2 regions of the Paraburkholderia sp. BR14320 genome follow, and region 1 is predicted to be linked to the other one. Evidence: predicted binding sites of a transcription regulator. Region 1 holds the regulator's gene; the other holds the start of a gene.
The links. Region 1 encodes FNR, which switches genes on or off when oxygen is low (the NO sensors DNR and NnrR bind a similar motif). Its sites were predicted from a motif close to TTGATNNNNATCAA; they were not measured.

Region 1 (9,302 bases):
GGGAGAACGTCTCGTTCGGTCTCGAAGAGTTCCAGCAGCCGCAGCGAACGATCAAGCTCGTTTATCTGGCTAGCTTTCTCGTCGTAGTGGTGTTGTATTCCCTGCTGGCAGGCACCGTAAACGGTGCGTCAAGTAACCAGTCGTCGGTGAACGCGGCGGAAGGGATTGCCCATCTCGTTCCCTTGCGCTGGCAGTCTGCATTCGCGCTGGTGACAGTCGTGATTATCCAGGCGACAGCCAATGCGTGGGTCTTCGCTGCCAGTCGTCTTTTCTATGCCGCCAGCAGGAACCGCCTGCTGCCCGGAGTGTTTGCGCGCCTGGACGCGCAAGGAACGCCTCGCAACGCAGTACTGTTGGTGGCGGCAAGCTTTGCGGCCGTACTGGCAGGGGTGACGGCATTTCATATCCAGATCTCGGATCTATTGATCGTTGCTAACCAGAATTTCCTGGTGCTCTACCTGGTATGTATCTTCGCTTGCTGGAAGATCGAACGCGGAGCACAGCGATGGCTTCTGACACCGCTCGCATTTCTGTCCTGTGGTTTCCTGATGGCGGATTCGAACTACAGGATCCTCTATCCGATAGCACTACTCGTGCTTGGCATGCTGAGTCAGCGCGTGCGCGAAAAACGCCCGCTTGCCGGTCTGGCGGAGACGGCCTTGCCGCCGCGACTCTAGCGGCCATCGGCAGATTCGAAAGCTTGCAGGCTGCTGCGCAGGATCAGCGCGACGAGCTCGGCCTGTCTATGTGTGCAGGTCTTGCCCAATATCTGTTTCAGGTATCCCCGCGCTGTGCCTAAGCCGATTGTGAGCTTCGTTGCCGCCTCTTCGACGCAGTAGCCGTTGGCAAGCAACACTGCAAGTTGAGCCTCGCGGCGCGTGAGCTGGAACGTTTCAACGAGTACGTCCGCATCGACGTTCGGCGCACGATCGGCCTCCGTCAGGAACAGAGCGCCACGTGTGGTGTTGGATTCGCCCGCATCTCCATACGCGCCAGACCGCTGGTGCAGGTCGAATGGCATGATCCTGACGACGAGTGGCAGGCGCGGCGGATCGCGCGAAAGATAGCAGCGCGTGGGGGCGGCTCGTTGTATCGCACTCTCGCGGCCGCTGCGTTTTATGTCATGCAAGCCAACCGAGCTGGCCATCGCCTTCTGCAACAACAGTGTTTCCGCGTGCCTCGTCGCCGCCACCGTGCGTTCGGACAGCACCAATCCGTTGCCACTCGATGCAAGCGCCTCGGCGCGTCTATTCACGAACACAGGGCACAGCGCGGCGTCGAACAGAATGACGCCGACGCTCGCGCGATCGAGCAAATCAAATACCGACTTGACGTTCGCGTCCGCGCGCACGAGCCGCTTGCCCACTTCGAGCGAGTTGATAAGGTGGGGCACAACGACATTCAAGGCGTCTACGTCTTCGTTATCGAAATCCGCTGCACCTAATTCGCGGCCGGTCGAAAGATAGACCTGACGCACAGGCGTGCGCACGAGTGGCGTGACGATCCCGTAGAACCCGCCAGCTGGACGAACCGCCTCGTTATACAGATCAGAGCGTCTGAAATCCGCGTCGGAGATCGCTGACGATTGACGCAATGACGTTCCTGCCGGAATGGCGCTGATCCAGTACGGCATTCGTGACGCGAACTCGCGGTGCAGTCGTGACGCGGAATAGAGGTCGATGCCGGTCGACGCGACGACACCAACGGCATCTCCGGTCACTTCGTTGAGCACCGCTTTATGTGCACCAATAGCGTTCACGACCGAATCGAGCGCCGCATGCCATTCCCCGGGATCGAGCGCCGCCTGATAGACGAGCCGCACCGCCGCATGAATGTCATCGACTCGTCCCATCTTTACATCTCCGCTGGACCAATACCCTCGCAAATGGGAGTAACAGTCGTGCCTAACGTCTGACAGTATATGAAGCAACCAAAGGAATAGCGGATTTCTACGATTCCGGAGACAGAAATGTCTTCAAAACACGCTGCTTTGTCAGGTCACGTCCGGCGACTGTGCTCGCTTGGATCTGATCCGCACATCGTCATTCCGCACGTCGTCGAAACGCTTCGTACGCTGGTCGGCGCGGACTGGGGCATGTTCTTCTACGCGGACGCGCAGTATGCGCTTAGCGACATGTACAGCCAGAACGAGGCCATCTACGCAATGATGCCGCTCTACATGTCCGAAGTGCACAATACGGAAATGCAGGTTGACGCGATGGGGGTTAGCTTTTCGACTGCGATGCGGCGCGGACGAGGATACGAAAACTCGGCACGCCACGACGGGGTATTGCTCAACAGCACGATGTATAACGAGCTCTACCGCCCTATGCACATCCGGCACAGCCTGGAACTGACGGCCTTCGATGGGAAGCGCGGGTGGGGCAGCGTGACGCTCAAGAGAATGCCGGGCGGCCGGCCGTTTTCCGAACGGGATCTCGCCGACATTCGACCCTTGTCGGCACATATCGCGCATGCGCTCACGTCGCCCAAAGGCCGGCATCCCGATCACACGGAAGATGGCCGCTCGTCGGTTATCGTGGCCGACGACACCGGCAAGATCATGTTGCAGAACGACGACGGCATGCGGATGCTCGCGCTGGCAGGCGGAGAGTCGGTCAGCCACGCGCAACATACCCGGCTCCCGGGTTGGCTAGCGCCGCTACTCGCCAATTTCAACGGAATCTGGCGAGGCTGCGCCGCAGCGCCACCTGTCCTCGAACGGTTCAACGCCGCCGGTCGATTTACGTTCAGAGCGTATCGCTTCGACCACGCAGCAGTGAGCGCGGACCACGCATGTATCGCTAACTACACCGAGCATTTCCCTCCGCTCGCGTTCGAAATCGAGACGCGGGGATTTCAGCTTGGCTTGAGCGAACGGCAGCGGCAACTCTGCATTTACCTGTTGCTCCGACGCTCGCATGGGGATATTGCGCAACTGATGGGTATTCGCGAAAACACTGTGATCGACCACGTGCGAAAAATCTACGCGAAACTCGATGTTCACAACCTGACGCAGCTCCAGGCCTCTTTTCGTCACGTCCAGAGTGGTACGGCGGTGGTGCCGTCGCCCCATTGCTGATCGAGCGGCAGTCGCGTGAAACAGGCCCACGGCGTGCGGACGAAGCACAAAGCGTGCGCTGGCCGCACGCGCTCGAGATCAGCGACGGCAGTCGTGGCGATCGCCTCCTCGGCGGTTACGACGCGCCCATTCACGCGTTTTCGTCGGTTGCGAAGACGCTGTTTTCCGGTTCCGTCTGTTCGACGTCGATGCATTGCACGCGCCAGTGACCGCTGATCAGGCTGCTGCCGCCGTCCGCGCACCACTGCACGCGGCCGATCTCGCCTTCGAACGGCCCGTCGAGCTGGTTGAGATCGAGCCCCTCGAGCACGCAGACCGGCGCCGTGCCATGCGGCGCGCACACCAGCGTATTGCCGCAATCCACATGCAACGCGCCCCATTCGGGCAAGTCGAGCGCGAAATGACCTTCGCGCGACCATCGCCGCGTGTCCTTGTCGAGCCAGAGAATGGCGAAGGCCATCGGGTTGACACGATCGAACGTGTCGAGATGAACGGTCAAACGCATGATAAGTCTCCGCAATATAAATGACTGGTTCGGATTGGCCAGGTACCTGCTGCCCGAGCGTTTGCGCGTCCTGCGCCTATCAGGAATAAGATCAGTGTACGGACGGCGAAACGGCCCTTATTGACCTCGATCAAATGGTTCAGGGCAGCGGCCGATCGCGCGACACAATGGCGCGCCTATGCTGATCTGATGAAAACGGCGCGCACCTCGCGGTCTGCATGACGTCAGCGTGCCGCCGCCGAAGCGTCAGAAGGAGAAACCCGATGCGAGCGATGGTGTTCGACGGCAGTTCGGCGACGCTGACCGAGCGGGAAGTGCCGGATCCGCGGCCCGGCGCCGGCGAGATCCTGATCGACGTTCATGCCTGCGGCGTGTGTCGCACGGACCTGCATCTGGTCGATCGCGAACTCGAGCATCCGAAACGGCCGGTGATTCCAGGCCACGAAATCGTCGGCGTGGTGGCCGAATTGGGCGCGGGCGTCAGCGGTTTCAAGGTGGGCGAGCGGGTCGGCGTGCCGTGGGTCGGGCGCACCTGCGGGCACTGCCGCTACTGCCTGTCCGCCCGCGAAAATCTCTGCGAAGACGCTGGCTTCACCGGCTACACGATCGACGGCGGCTATGCCGAGCGCACGGTCGCCGATAGCCGCTATTGCTTTCATCTGCCGCCGCACTACGGCGATATCGAGGCCGCGCCGCTGCTGTGCGCGGGTCTGATCGGCTACCGCACGTTGAGCATGGCGGGCGACGCCGAACGGATCGGCATCTACGGTTTCGGCGCGGCCGCGCATCTCGTCGCGCAGGTCGCGCGTCACCAGCAGCGCACCGTCTATGCGTTCACGCGTCCCGGCGATCACGCGGCCCAGCAACTCGCGCTGCGCCTTGGCGCGGCATGGGCGGGCGGCAGCGACGAGGCGCCGCCCAGCGAACTCGACGCCGCGCTGCTGTTCGCGCCGGTCGGCGCACTGGTGCCGCTGGCGCTGCAGGCGGTCGCGAAGGGCGGCGTGGTGGTGTGCGGCGGCATTCATATGAGCGACATTCCGTCGTTCCCGTACGCGTTTCTGTGGGGCGAGCGGCGCGTCGTATCGGTCGCCAATCTGACCCGCGACGATGGGCTTGCGTTCATGCGCAGCGCCGCGGAGACCCGGCTAGCGATCGAGACGACCACCTACCCGTTGCGCGACGCGAACCGCGCGCTCGACGATCTGCGCCACGGCAAGCTGACCGGCGCGGCCGTGCTCGCGATCCGCTGATGATTTGCTCACGGGCCATGGTCGCTTGATACAGATCAAGCCGCCCGCCGCGCCGGCGTTCATTATGTAAGCGCGCACCGTTGGGGCCCCGTCACGGGCCGAGGCGCGACGATCCGAGGAAAGCCGATGAACACTGCCGCCGAGCGCAACTCCTTTCACCGCGTGATGATCGCGTCCGCGGGCGGCGCCGGACTGGCGCTCGCCACGCGCGTCGCCCAGCAGTTCGTCGCCGCGGACGCGCGCTTTCGTCTCGTCAATATCGTTTGCAATCCGGCCGCGCTTTATCCGACGCTGATGCTCAGCTATCCGGACTGGTGCGAGACGCATCGCGCGATGCTGCACGGTGCGCAGGCTGCGCTGCGCGACGCGGTGATCGCGTTGCACGGCGTCGTCGCGGCGACCGACGCCGAAATCGTCGATCTGACCGCGCTGCATCAGGGCGCGGCCGAAGCGCTCGCTCATACGGCGGCGCAATGGGATGCGGATCTGGTCGCGGTGGCCGCGCATTCGCGCGAACATCGCTGGGGTGGCCGTATCGATCCGGAGGAACTGGTCGCGTCGATCGGACGTCCGGTGCTGTATATGCCGGCGAGGTCGACCGACGCGACCGACGCGACCGACATGAGCGATGCCGCGGCGGTGGGCCGCGTGCTGGTCGCGATCGATGGCAGCGACACCGCGCTCGACGCGCTGCGCACCTCGCTCGCGGTCGCGCCGCCCGACTCGTGCATCAAGGTCGTCTACGCGGCCGACGACCGCTTTGCGTGGTGCGAATGGCTGCCGTTCGAAGTCGTGTTGCAGCAGCGAATCGATGTATTGCGGCGCGGTGCGGCGATGCTCGAACAGAGCCGGCGCGCGGCGGAAACCGCGTTGCTCGAGTTCAACGACGATTCCGGCGATGCGTCGACCGCGATTCTCGACGAAGCGCAACGCTGGCACGCGGACCTGATCGTGATGGGTTCGCACGGCATGCGCGGCATGCCGCATCCATTGCCGGGACACGTGACGTCGCGCACGCTGCGTGACGCGGCTTGTCCCGTGCTCGTGTGTCCGCGCGATGCGCCGTCGTTGCGGGCGGATGCGGTGCTGCGTGGCCAGTGGCGGGAGCCGCATCCGGGCAGTGCGGGCGGGCCTTTTTATCTGTAGCAGGGGCGCGCCACGCGCGTTGACAAATCCAACCTCAGTGGAGAATCGGCATGTACCAACATATTCTCGTCGCGCTAGACGGCAGCACTTTCTCGAAACGCGCGCTCAAAGAAGCGGTGAATCTCGCCGCGTTGACGAAGGCCGTCGTGCATCCGGTTTATGTAGTCGACAAGACGCCGATCTTTTCCTATGCCGGCTATTACGACCCGCTCGCGCTAGTCGAAGCATTGCGCCAGGACGGCCACTCGGTGCTCGAGGAGGCCGAGCAGGCCTGCGCCGCCGCCGATGTGCGTTGCCGGCCCGCGATGATCGAGTCGGAGAGCCTGTCCGACGACGTCGCCACGATCGTGTTGCGCCACGGCGAGCAGGTCCACGCCGATCTGCTCGTGCTCGGCACGCATGGGCGGCGCGGCGTGCGGCGCCTCGTGATCGGCAGCGTGGCGGAGCGGGTGCTGCGTTTCTCGACCTGTCCGGTGTTGCTGATGCGCGAGCAGATCGGCGAGGAAGCGCCCGAGGAGTAATCCCCGGTAGCGGCGCGCGGCGGCGTGTGAGCACTACACGAGCGCGTCGGCTGGTAGCTGGATCGAGATCCTGAAACCGTGGCCGGGCGAGCTGGTGAACGACACGTTGCCGCGCAACTGCCGCACCCGTTCGCGGATGCCAAGCAGCCCGAATGAAGTTGTTCCCTGCGACTGATCCAGCGCGACACCCACGCCGTCATCGTCGATATCGAGCGATACGGTCGGGCCCGCGCAGATCATGTCGATGCGTACGCGCCTCGCCTTGGCGTGCCGCGCGACGTTCGTCAACGCCTCCTGAACGATGCGAAACAGCGCCGTGGCCGCGAATTCGCCGCATACCGGCTCGGACGGTTCGAGATGCACGCTCGAGCGCACGTTGTAGCGTTTCGTGAAGTCGTCGGCCAACCAGTCGAGCGCGGCGGCGAGTCCGAGGTCGTCGAGCAGCGGAGGGCGCAGATCGGCGGCGATGCGCCGCAGCGAAGCGGCCATCCAGTCGATCTGCTTTTGCAGCTCATGCGTTTGCGCCGCAAGCGGCTCGGTGTCGGCTTGCTGATTCAGCTTCGCTTCGAGCAGCGCGACGCTCATTTTCAGCGCCGTCAGCCGTTGGCCGAGATCGTCGTGCAGTTCGCGTGCAATACGTTTCTGCTCGTTTTCACGGGCGATCTGCGTGTGCGTGGATACCTGACTCGCGCGTTCGAGTTCCGCGAGACGCATGCGCTCGGTCAAGTCGCGGGTGACCTTGGCGAAGCCGAGCAGCGCGCCCGACGCATCGTGCACGGCGGAAACGACCACGTTGGCCCAGAAACGCGAGCCGTCGCGACGCACACGCCACCCTTCGTCCTCGGCGCGGCCGACGGTTGCGGCGGTTTCCAGTTCGCGAGCGGGCTTGCCGGCCGCGATGTCTTCCGGGGTATAGAACTTCGAGAAATGCTGGCCGATGATTTCTTCGGGCGTGTAGCCCTTGATGCGCTGTGCGCCGGGATTCCAGCTGGTTACGCGGCCGGCGGGGTCGAGCATGAAGATCGCGTAGTCCTGTACCGCTTCGACCAACATGAAATAGCGATCCTCGACGGACACGTCCGACCCGGACGCAACACTGGTGAAGCAGGAAGACTCGCCGCTCGATAGACCCATCGCTCCTCCGGGCGGCCACGCAAGGTCGCGTACCGCAACGCACTGAGTTATATCAGTTCAGGAGCGCCGGTTCCACCCGGCATGTCCCGCGAACGAACGTGAGGCGAGCGCCGCGCCGACGCTCAAACCCGAGCCAGTCGTTCCGGGTCTTCGATGCGGATCGTTTTGCCGTTCGCCTTGACGAGGCGTTCGCGCTGGAACTTCGAGAACATCCGGCTCACCGTTTCGAGCTTCATGCCCAGAAAGCAGCCGATTTCCTCGCGCGTCATGCGCAGATGAAACTCCGCGGCCGAAAAGCCGCGCGCCTTGAAGCGCTTCGACAGATTCAGCAGGAACGTCGCGACGCGCTGCTCGGCGGTCATCGTGCCCAGCAGCATCATCTGGCTCGATTCGCGCACGATCTCGCCGCTCATCATCTGATAGATGTGATGCTGCATCGGTTTGATCTCGCGACAGATCGCCTCTAGCTGCGCGAACGGAATGATGCACACGACGCTATCTTCGAGCGCGATCGCATCGCAATTCTGCTTGCCCTCGCCGATGCCGTCGAGGCCAAGCGAGTCGCCCGCAATCTGGAACCCGGTCACGTGCTCGCGGCCGTCGCGATGCATGACCACGGTTTTGAATGAGCCGGCGCGTATCGCGTAGATGCTTTGAAACTCGTCGCCCGCGCGATACAGCGCGTCGCCGCGTTTAATCGAGCGCGTCGAGCAGATCAACGCGTCGAGCCGGCTCAGTTCGTCCGGCGTCAGCTCGGGCGGCATGCAGATCGCGCGCATCGCGCAGGTGGAGCAGCGCGTGACGGCGTGGCGTGCCGCCGCGGTGCTGGGCGCGACGTGGATCGGTACGACGTGCGAGGTGCGAGGCGCGTCGTGGCGGGGTTCACGGACTGCGGCAACTTGCATGATCGGCTCCTGGCGGTCAGACCCGATGCGCACGGCGCGCATAGGCAATCGCTTCGATGGCGCGGCAGGCGAGCTCGAACTCCGAGGTCTTGTCGAAGAAGAAGTCGGCGCCCGCCGCTTCGCACGCGCGGCGAAACGCCGTCGCGTCATGATTGGTCAGCACGATGCTGACGATGGACGGCCGCGCCCGCGACAGCGCAGCGAGCAGCAGCAGGTCGGTCTTGCCCGAGAAACACGGGTCCAGCACCGCGACATCGGCGCGACTCGCGACGATGTCGTCGAACGCGTGCTCGACGCCCGCGGACTCGCCGGCGATTTCGATGCCGGGAATCAGCGCGATCAGACAAGCAAGCCGGCGCCGGACCTCGGTCGCATCGTCGACGAGAAAAACTCTCGATAAGGTGGCTGACGGGGGGCTGTCCATACCGACCAGTATTGGCGACCTAACCTTGGAAATATATCGGCGGCGCTTTAAGCGGTGCTAGGAGTTCAGGCAGTGGTTGTAGGAATATTCCTAGTGGCTTGCTGGCGATGTCGTCCAGCGGCGGCGACGCCGAGCGGCGGCCCGTTGACCTGCGTCAAGCCGCGTGGCGGCGCGCGCTTCACACTGTCGGTGCAAACGCGCGACGGCGCCACTTCGGGTCATGCCAGCGCTTTCAGAGGGAGTCCGACATGTATGCACGAATTCTGGTTGCACTCGACGACAGTCCCAGCGCGCAGCGCGCCTTCGCCGAGGCGCTGAAGCTCGCGAAGCTGACG
Region 2 (9,302 bases), on a different contig from region 1:
CGCAGATTTTCCGCGACCGCCAGGCACGCACGATGTTCATCCTGTGGACCTTCGCGTCGATCTTCGTGCTGTCCGGCTTTTACGGTCTGAACAACTGGCTGCCGACATACCTCGAGAAAGAACTGCACATCAAGTTCAGTTCGCTGACCGGCTATATGATCGGCACGTACGTGGTCGCCTTCATCGGTAAGATCTTCGCGGGCTGGCTCGGTGATCGCTGGAGCCGGCGCGGCGTGTACGTGCTCGGCTGCATCGGTGCGGCGCTGTTTCTGCCCGTGATCATTTTCTGGCATACGCGCGACAACATTTCCACGCTGATGCTTTTCTTCGGCTTTCTGTACGGCGTGCCGCTCGGCACGATCGGCACGTTCATGTCGGAGAGTTTCGCGACGTCGGTGCGCGGCACCGCGGTGGGCGGCTCGTATAACCTCGGGCGCTTCTGTTCGGGGGCGGCGCCGATCGTCATTGGTTTTATCGCGACGCAGTTCTCGATCGGACTCGGCTTTCTCGTGGTCGGCGCGGTGTTCTTTTTGAGCGGCGTGACTGCATTGTTCGTTCCTGACCGTCTATACGATACGCAGCAGTAAACCTTATAGCGACCATGACAAGATCATGTCGTGTCAAAGTAATGCCCAGGTCCCGGCGCTAGATTCTGGTCGCCGGATTACCTGGGCACCACGATGAAGCATTACTCGTTTCCGGCGACGATGTTGGAAATGGTCCAGTTGTTCGTCGATACGAGCACATAATCGCCATTGACGCCCAGCCATTTATGGCCGCGCGGCGGCGCATTGAGGCCGTGTCCGCGCCAGTCGTCCATTATGAAATTGTAATTACGGTATTCGGTCGGCACACGTTGGCCTTTGTGCCAGTCACGATGCGGAATAGACGGCATCACCTGCTGACGGCCAGTACCGGCCATCTGGCCGCCTTCGTCTTGCGGCTGCGGTCCAGCCGCAATCGCGAACGCCGACACACCGGCAAACGACAACGCGACGAGTTGCGCAACAAAGCGATTATTCATGTTCGAACCTCCGTGCGGTGGAAGAAAGCTCCGGGCATTCACGTGATTGACGTGAAAAATAATCGTCCAGCTACTCGCAGATTCATTAATTCGAACTTCATTGCAGCGATCGCTGGTCTATCGAATGTAATCTTTGCAAATTGCGAGATGTCAAATTCGATATTTCAGGCCTGACCGTAAGTCGTTAAAAAGTATAGTAAAAGGAAGTTCGACTTCAAGCCGGACCGCCTGGCGACGGCACACGCGCGCGCGGCCGTCAGATCGGTCCGCCTGGCTGATCAATAGTCGACCGCATCGCGAATGATCGGGCAGGTCATGCAGTGACCGCCGCCTCGTCCACGGCCCAGTTCGGCACCGACGATCGTAATCACCTCGATGCCCTGCTTACGCAAAAGCGTGTTCGTGTACGTGTTGCGGTCGTATGCATAGACGACGCCCGGCGCCGCGCACACGAGGTTCGCACCGCTATCCCACTGCGTGCGCTCGCGCTGATAGTCGCTGCCGCCCGCCTCGACCACGCGTAAATGCTTCAGCCCCAACGCCTCGGCGACGACATCGGTGAACGGCTTGTTCTCCGCGTGCAATTCGACGCCGCTCGGATGGCTGCTCGGCCGATACGAATAGGTGCGCGTCTTCGCCATGAAGTCCGGGGCCACCAGCACGCAATCGCGATCGGCGAACGTGAACACGGTATCGAGGTGCATCGCCGCGCGAATCTTCGGCATCGCCGCGACGATCACGCGCTCGGCCGCGCCCTTCTTGAACAGCGTTGCCGCCAGTTGACTGATGGCCTGACGCGAGGTGCGCTCGCTCATGCCGATCAGCACGACGCCCTTGCCGATCGGCATCACGTCGCCGCCTTCCAGCGTGGCGAGACCGTGATCCTGGGTCGGATCGCCCCACCACACGTTGACCTTGCCGGCGAAGTCGGGGTGGAACTTGTAGATCGCCGTGGTCAGGATCGTCTCTTCGTGGCGGGCCGGCCAGTACAGCGCATTCAGCGTGACGCCGCCATAGATCCAGCAGGTCGTGTCGCGCGTGTACAGCGTGTTCGGCAACGGCGGCAGCAGATATTCGGTGCCGCCCGCCGCTTCCTTCGCAACCTCCAGCGCCTTGCCGCCGTGCGCTTCCGGGAAGTCGTGCGTGGATAGCCCGCCAATCAGCGTTTCGGCCAGCTTGCGATTGTCGAGCCCTTCCAGATAGCTTCTCAATTCATCGATAAAGCCGAGGCCGACCTGGTTCGGAACCACCTGGTTGTCCAGAATCCACTTCTTGCCTTCTTGCACTGCAACCGTTTCGGAGAGCAGATTGTGCATCTCCACCACTTCGACACCGCGGTCGCGCATCTTCGTGACGAAGTCGAAGTGGTCGCGCTTCGCGTTCTCGACCCACAGTACGTCGTCGAACAGCAGTTCATCGCAGTTGCTCGGGGTAAGACGCTGATGCGCGAGCCCCGGTGCGCAGACCATCACTTTGCGCAGCTGCCCGACTTCCGAGTAGACACCCAACTCACCCGCTTTCGCGTCCGTGTTCGCCATGATGACCTCCTGAATATCAGTGGTGACCCGCTCTGTTCAACCTGCTGTCGTTAGATTGTGATCCTTCCGGTTACGAGGGCGTAGACGCCGATGATCGCGCCAATGACGATGACGGTAAAGATGAACCAATCGGACGTGATGAAAACGTTCTTGCTCTGCTCTCGCCGCGCCCAAAGGTAGAGCGCTGTGCCGGGCGCGTACAGCACCGCGGCAAGCAGAATGAATTTCAGGCCGCCCGCGAAGATCATGAATGCCGTATAGATCACGGCGATTGCGGCCATGATCAGGTCGCGCCGGCGCTCGTCGGCGCGCAGGTCGTAACCGTCGCCGCGATTCGCGTTCATGCATCCGAACACCGCGACGAACAGGTACGGAATCAACGACATCGCGCTCGTCAGGTTCAACATCAGCGCGAATGCATCGCGCGAGAAGTACGTGCTGATGACGAGCAACTGCACCACGATGTTGGTCAACCACAATGCATTGGCCGGCGTCTTGTTGACGTTTTCCTTGCCGAAGATCGCGGGCATGTCTTCGGTCCTCGCCGCCGAGAACAACACTTCGGCGCAGATCAACGACCAGGCCAGATAAGCGCCGAGCACCGAAATCAGCAGACCTATGCTGACGAAAACCGCGCCCCAGTGACCGACCACCGCTTCGAGAACCGCAGCCATCGACGGCTGCCGCATCCCCGCGATGTCCGCGCGCTCGAGCACCGCGTAGGGCAGCATCGTCACGAGCACCATCAGAGAGGTGACGACGACGAAGCCGAGTATCGTCGAATGCCCGACGTCGGAGCGCTTCTTTGCATAGCGGGAATAAACGCTTGCCCCTTCGATGCCGATGAACACGAACACCGTGACCAGCATCGTGGCCCGCACCTGCTCGAAAATATTGCCTTCGAGACCGCCGCCGTAGAGGTTGGCCTGGAACAGGTCCATTCGAAAGCCAAACAACAGGATCAGGATGAACACCAGAATCGGGATGATCTTGGCGACCGTGACGATACTGTTGATGAAGGCCGCCTGCTGCACGCCCTTCAGGATCATGTAATGAAAAAGCCAGATGCCGATCGAAGCAACGACGATCGCGACGACCGTATTACCGTCGCCGAACACCGGAAAAAATGCGCCGAGTGTCGACTTGATCAGCACCCAGTAAGAAACATTGCCGATACAACTGCTGATCCAGTAGCCAAATGCGGAAAGAAAGCCCGGATAGTCGCCAAAGCCCGCTTTCGCATACGCAAACACGCCGGCGTCCAATTCGGGCTTTCGTTCGGCAAGCGTTTGAAATACGCGCGCCAGCATATACATGCCCGTGCCCGCAATCAGCCACGCAATCAGGGCGCCCAGCGGACCGGTGGCATCGGCGAATGTACGCGGTAGGGAAAATATTCCGGCTCCGACCATGCCGCCCACGACCATCCCGGTGAGTTGCATTTTTGACAGCTTTTGTGGAGTGGACGCCATTCGGATTCCTTTTTAGTGACCTTTTTAACAAGGATCTGTAATCAAATTCGAACGAAACGTGTCTCTCGGCCAATCTTGCTGTCGATCAGCCGCGTTACTCTGCAACCACCACACGAAAAGAATGGTCTGTCCGTTGACGTTTGTCAATTTATCGCCGCGAGCATCGATAAGTCGCATTGAGTATCGATGATTTAACAATGATGCGACGTATCGCATCATCAACGCGGTTTTCTCAAATGATGGGGTATCGCTGAAGCGAGCTGAAAATATGGTCGCTCAGAACTACTAATAAGCAGCTGAGCGACAGCTCGAGATGACGCGCGAAAGTCATCGATGGTCCAAGCCTGACGATGATTTCGTAGTGGCGGGCTGTGGGTCCAACTATGACTCGCGCAACTTCCTCAACGTCAGCCGCGCTTCGAGACCGCCGCCAACCCGGTTGTGCAGCGTGAGCGTCGCGTCCATCGCGAGCGCGAGTTGCCGCGCGATCGCGAGCCCCAGCCCGGTGCCGCCCGTTTGACGATTGCGCGAACCTTCGAGTCGCACGAACGGCTCGAACACCGTCTCGAGCGACTCGGCCGGAATGCCGGGACCACGATCGAGCACCGACACGGTCGCCTCGCCATCGTGCAACGCGCCGATATCGATCTGCGCGGCGCCGGCGTACCTCAGCGCGTTATCGACCAGATTGCCGACGATGCGCTTCAACGCCTGCGGACGCAACGTCAGCGACTGGCCGAACTGGCCGTGCAGCGACACTTGCTGACCGGCGTCCACGTAATCGCAGACGAGGCTATCGAACAGCGCATCGGGATCGATGCGGCGCGGCACCTCGGTCGTGCCGTGCATCGTACGCGCATAAGTGACCCCTTCCTTGACCAGCGCCTCCATTTCCTTCAGATCCTGGCGCAGCTTCGCGGCCTCGCTGTCGTCGTCCATCGTGTCGACGCGTAGACGCATGCGCGTGATCGGCGTCTGCAGATCGTGCGAAATCGCCGCGAGAATCTGCATGCGCTCGGTCATGTACGTGGCGATCCGATCCTGCATCGCGTTGAACGCGCGCGCGGCGCGCGCCACTTCGGACGGACCGGCTTCGGGCAGACGCTCGGCCTTCAGGTCGGGGCCGAGCGTGTCGGCCGCGACTGCGAGCTGATTGAGCGGGCGCGTCGCGAGGCGCACCGCCAGCCAGCAGCAGGCGCCGAGCACGAGCAGCTGCAGCGTCAGCACGAGCGGCAGCCAGCGCGACAACGGAGCGCCGGACATCGGCCGCAGGTCGATGGTGAGCGGCGTGCCGTCGCTCAGTTTCAGGTGCACCTGCAGACGCTCGCGATCGCCGGGCACCGCGTTGACGGTCAACGGATAACGCGTGCCGATGCCGTCGCCGATCGATTGCGCGACGCGCGCCGACAGGCTTGCGTCGACCGGTGCGCCGGGCACGCCTGGGCCGAGCACGAACTCGTAGCTGCGCCGCGCAAGGCGCGGGAGCCACTGGGCGCGCTCGTCGGGCGGCAGATGGTCGAGCAGCGCGACCGAGCTCGCCACCTCGCGCTCGATGTAGCCCATCATGATGCCGGTCATCGTCTGGTCTCGCTCGGTCATCGTGAGCCAGAACGACAGCGCCTGCGCGAGCGCGAGCCCGACGAACAGAATCACCGCGAGCCGCGCGAACAGGGTGCGCGGCCAATGAGGCCAGCGCAGCGACGACGGTGATGCAGAAACGTTCATTGCGGATCTCCGATCGCAGTCACCGCCGCCGAAAACACGTAGCCCTCGCTGCGCAGCGTCTTGATGTAGCGCGGCTCGCGCGCGCCGTCGCGCAGGCGTTGGCGCAGGCGGCTCACCATTAGATCGATCGAGCGGTCGAACGGATCGGCCTGGCGTCCCTGGGTCAGGTTCAGCAGCTGGTCGCGCGTGAGCACGCGCTGCGGGTGATCGAGAAACACGCGCAACAGACGGTACTCCGCCCCGCTCAACGCCACTTCGGTGCCGTCCGCATCGAGCAGATGGCGCGCGGTCGTGTCGAGCCGCCAGTCGCCGAAGCACAGCATCGGCGCCGACTCCGTCACCTCCATGCCGGGCGGCAGCATGCGCGCGCGGCGCAGCACCGAGCGAATTCGCGCGAGCAGCTCGCGTGCGGCGAACGGTTTGGTCAGGTAATCGTCGGCGCCCATTTCGAGGCCGACGATGCGGTCCGCTTCCTCGCTGCGCGCCGTCAGCATCAGGATCGGCACCGTGCGGAACTTGCCCGCGCGCAGCTCGCGGCACAGCACGAGGCCGTCTTCGCCGGGCAGCATCAGGTCGAGCACGATCAGGTCGGGTGCGCCGTTCTCGAGCGCGGCGCGCATCTGGCGGCCATTGGCCGCGAGCGAGACGCGCACGCCGTTTTTCTCGAGGTAACCCGCGAGCAGTTCGCGGATTCCGCGATCGTCGTCGACGATCAATACGTGGTCGGAGGTTTCCATCGACGGATTATCTGCCGCGGCGTTTGAGTTGCACGCCGCTCGATTGGATCAATGAACACTGCAACGGATGCGCGAGCTCGGCCGCGAAGCCGCCCACGACGAACACCGCGATGGCAAACAGGCGTTTCATGCGTCCTCCAGCACGGAAAGACTCGCGCCGTCGGCCACGCTGGCTTCGAGCGCATAAGGGTCGACCCCGTCGAGGCAGCCGATATTGACGCGCCATTGCTGCGGGTCCTTGCGCGTCTGATGAAAAGGATAGATGCCGCAATGCTTGCAGAAGTAGTGTTTCGCGACCTTCGTGTTGAACTGGTACAGCGTCAGCGAATCCTCGCCGCTCAGAATCTTCAGTTGACTGGCGGGAAAGAGCGGCGTCATCAGCGCGCCCTTGCGGCGGCACAGGCTGCAGTTACAGCGGCCGGCCGGAACGATTTCGGTGCGAACTTCGAACTTGACGGCCCCGCAGTGACAAGACCCTTGCAGCAGCTCGGCGCTCATGGTGCTCTCCGTGATTTGACGATGCCTGCTTTATAGCCTGGTTCATCAGTCGAATTATGTCGTAATGTATCCGGTCGCCGAGACGATACATCACATTGCAATAAGCTATGGCAATTAGCGCAGGGCGAAACAACGAAGATTAAGCGCGTGAATTGGCATTCAAGCGGCATGCGCAAACGGATGACACGGGTTGCTTCCTTGCCGCCGCAATGTCGTGCTCGCCGGTGCAAAGATACGCCGCTTATCCATGATTATGTCAGCGGCGCGGCGGGGCGCGCCAGCCGGCTTGCTTACACGCTGTTTTTGACCTCGGCATGACCAACCGGCTCTCTATGTTCCGCTTGACTGGCCGGTATTGCCAGGCACAATCGCGCGAGGCCTTGAATACGCTTGACTTTTAATCAGTAGCCACTTCCAATACCAATGGTGCAGTGCGATGCTTCACCTCTGAAACACGCCTCACGTCATTCGGTAATTCAAAGCATTGGCCAGCAGTTCATTCGTCCGCCGCGCATGCGGCGTCAGCTCGAAATGGAGCACTCCTCATCACGGGAGTCGTCTTGGCTGCAAGAAAAAACCAACCCGCTCGCAGCGAACCCGCCCTTATCGATCTCGCATTGCAGGGTGGCGGTTCGCACGGTGCTTTTACATGGGGTGTCCTCGACCGTTTGCTCGAAGAGTCGTGGCTGCAGATCGAAGGGATATCGGGTACGTCGGCTGGCGCGATGAACGCCGCGGTGCTGGTGAGCGGCTATCAGGTGGGCGGCGCGGCCGGCGCGCGCGCCGCGCTCGAAGCGTTCTGGCGGCGAGTATTCGAAGCATCGGTGTACAGCCCGTTTCGCCGCAGCCCGTTCGACGTGTTGATGGGCCGCTGGACGCTCGACTACTCGCCGCTCTTCATCGCGATGGACCTCGCGGCGCGCGTGTTTTCTCCATACGACCTGAACCCGCGCGGCGTACATCCGCTGGCGAAGATTCTGCAGGACTCGATCGATTTCGAGCATCTGCGCGACGCGCCGATCAAGCTGTTCATCACTGCGACGCGCGTGCGCACGGGCCAAGCGCGCGTGTTTCGCAATGGCGACCTGACGCCCGACGTGCTGCTCGCCTCCGGCTGCCTGCCCACGCTGTTCCAGGCCGTGCAGATCGACGGTGAAGACTACTGGGACGGCGGCTACGCCGGGAATCCCACCATCACGCCGCTGGTGCGCGAATGCACGTCGAGCGATACGCTGCTGATCCAGGTCAATCCCGTCGAGCGGGATGAAACACCGCGCACCGCGCGCGACATCATCAGCCGCCTGAACGAAGTCGCCTTCAATGCGCCGCTGCTGAAAGAGCTGCGCATGATCGCGCTGCTGCGACGCGCCGCGGACGCCGGTAGCGACGAAGGCCGCCATTGGGCGGCGATGCGCATCCATCGGATTTCGAGCGAACTGATGACCGAACTCGGCTACTCGTCGAAGCTGAACGCCGAGTGGAGCTTTCTGACGATGCTGCGCGACGAAGGCCGGCGTGCCGGGGACGCGTTCCTCACCGGGCATGCCGATTCGATAGGCGTGCGCTCCTCGCTGGATCTCGACGCGTTGCTCGACGGAGTCTGACCATGGAAGTCATCACCCTGTCCCCGCTCGCGATCGGTCTCGGACTCTTTGGCATGCTCGCGAGTCTCGCGCTGCTGATCGCCTTCGCATACCGCGGCTGGACCGTGCTGTTGCTCGCGCCGTTCGCCGCGATGCTGGCCGCCGCGATTTCGGGCGAACCGATTCTCGCGCACTGGACCCAGACTTTCATGCTCAGCGCCGCGCGCTTTCTCGCGCAGTTCTTTCCGTTGTTTCTGCTCGGCGCGCTGTTCGGCAAGCTGATGGAAGACAGCGGCTCCGTGAAGGCGATCGCCAGTTACATGACGGAGAAGCTTGGCGCGCATCGGGCGATTCTCGCGGTCGTGATCGGTGGCGCGCTCGTTACCTATGGCGGCGTCAGCCTGTTCGTCGCGTTCTTCGTGCTCGCGCCGATGGCCACCGCCCTGTTCCAGGCCGCCAATATCCCGCGCCGTCTGATGCCGGCCGCGATCGCGCTCGGCACGCAGACGTTCACGATGTCCGCGCTGCCCGGCACACCGGCGATCCAGAATGCGATCCCGATGCCGTTCTTTGGTACGACGCCGTTTGCGGCGCCCGGGCTCGGCATCGTCGCGAGTATCGTGATGGTGGCGTTCGGGCTGTGGTGGTTGTCCTTGCAGCAATCGCGCGCGAAGGCGGCCAACGAAGGATTCGACGGACTCAACGCAGCGATGAAATCCACCACG

Region 2: AB3X89_RS07690 (basic amino acid/polyamine antiporter) is a predicted target of FNR. The motif match lies at 4,168-4,181, and genes of this name have one in related genera.

The regions. Positions count from the first base shown of each region.
Region 1 covers NZ_JBFPKG010000001.1:6,129-15,430, forward strand. The annotation lists gene AB3X89_RS00035 (APC family permease) at 1-677, shown strand, start outside; gene AB3X89_RS00040 (helix-turn-helix transcriptional regulator) at 674-1,852, opposite strand; gene AB3X89_RS00045 (helix-turn-helix transcriptional regulator) at 1,970-3,082, shown strand; gene AB3X89_RS00050 (DUF3564 domain-containing protein) at 3,213-3,587, opposite strand; gene AB3X89_RS00055 (zinc-dependent alcohol dehydrogenase family protein) at 3,851-4,837, shown strand; gene AB3X89_RS00060 (universal stress protein) at 4,964-5,983, shown strand; gene AB3X89_RS00065 (universal stress protein) at 6,034-6,504, shown strand; gene AB3X89_RS00070 (PAS domain S-box protein) at 6,538-7,638, opposite strand; gene fnr (fumarate/nitrate reduction transcriptional regulator Fnr) at 7,761-8,543, opposite strand; gene AB3X89_RS00080 (response regulator) at 8,560-8,967, opposite strand; gene AB3X89_RS00085 (universal stress protein) at 9,216-9,302, shown strand, end outside.
Region 2 covers NZ_JBFPKG010000005.1:174,951-184,252, reverse strand. The annotation lists gene AB3X89_RS07705 (MFS transporter) at 1-587, shown strand, start outside; gene AB3X89_RS07700 (RcnB family protein) at 689-1,024, opposite strand; gene arcA (arginine deiminase) at 1,303-2,562, opposite strand; gene AB3X89_RS07690 (basic amino acid/polyamine antiporter) at 2,613-4,034, opposite strand; gene AB3X89_RS07685 (ATP-binding protein) at 4,416-5,759, opposite strand; gene AB3X89_RS07680 (response regulator) at 5,756-6,496, opposite strand; gene AB3X89_RS07675 (hypothetical protein) at 6,504-6,626, opposite strand; gene AB3X89_RS07670 (GFA family protein) at 6,623-6,994, opposite strand; gene AB3X89_RS07665 (patatin-like phospholipase family protein) at 7,555-8,598, shown strand; gene AB3X89_RS07660 (GntP family permease) at 8,601-9,302, shown strand, end outside.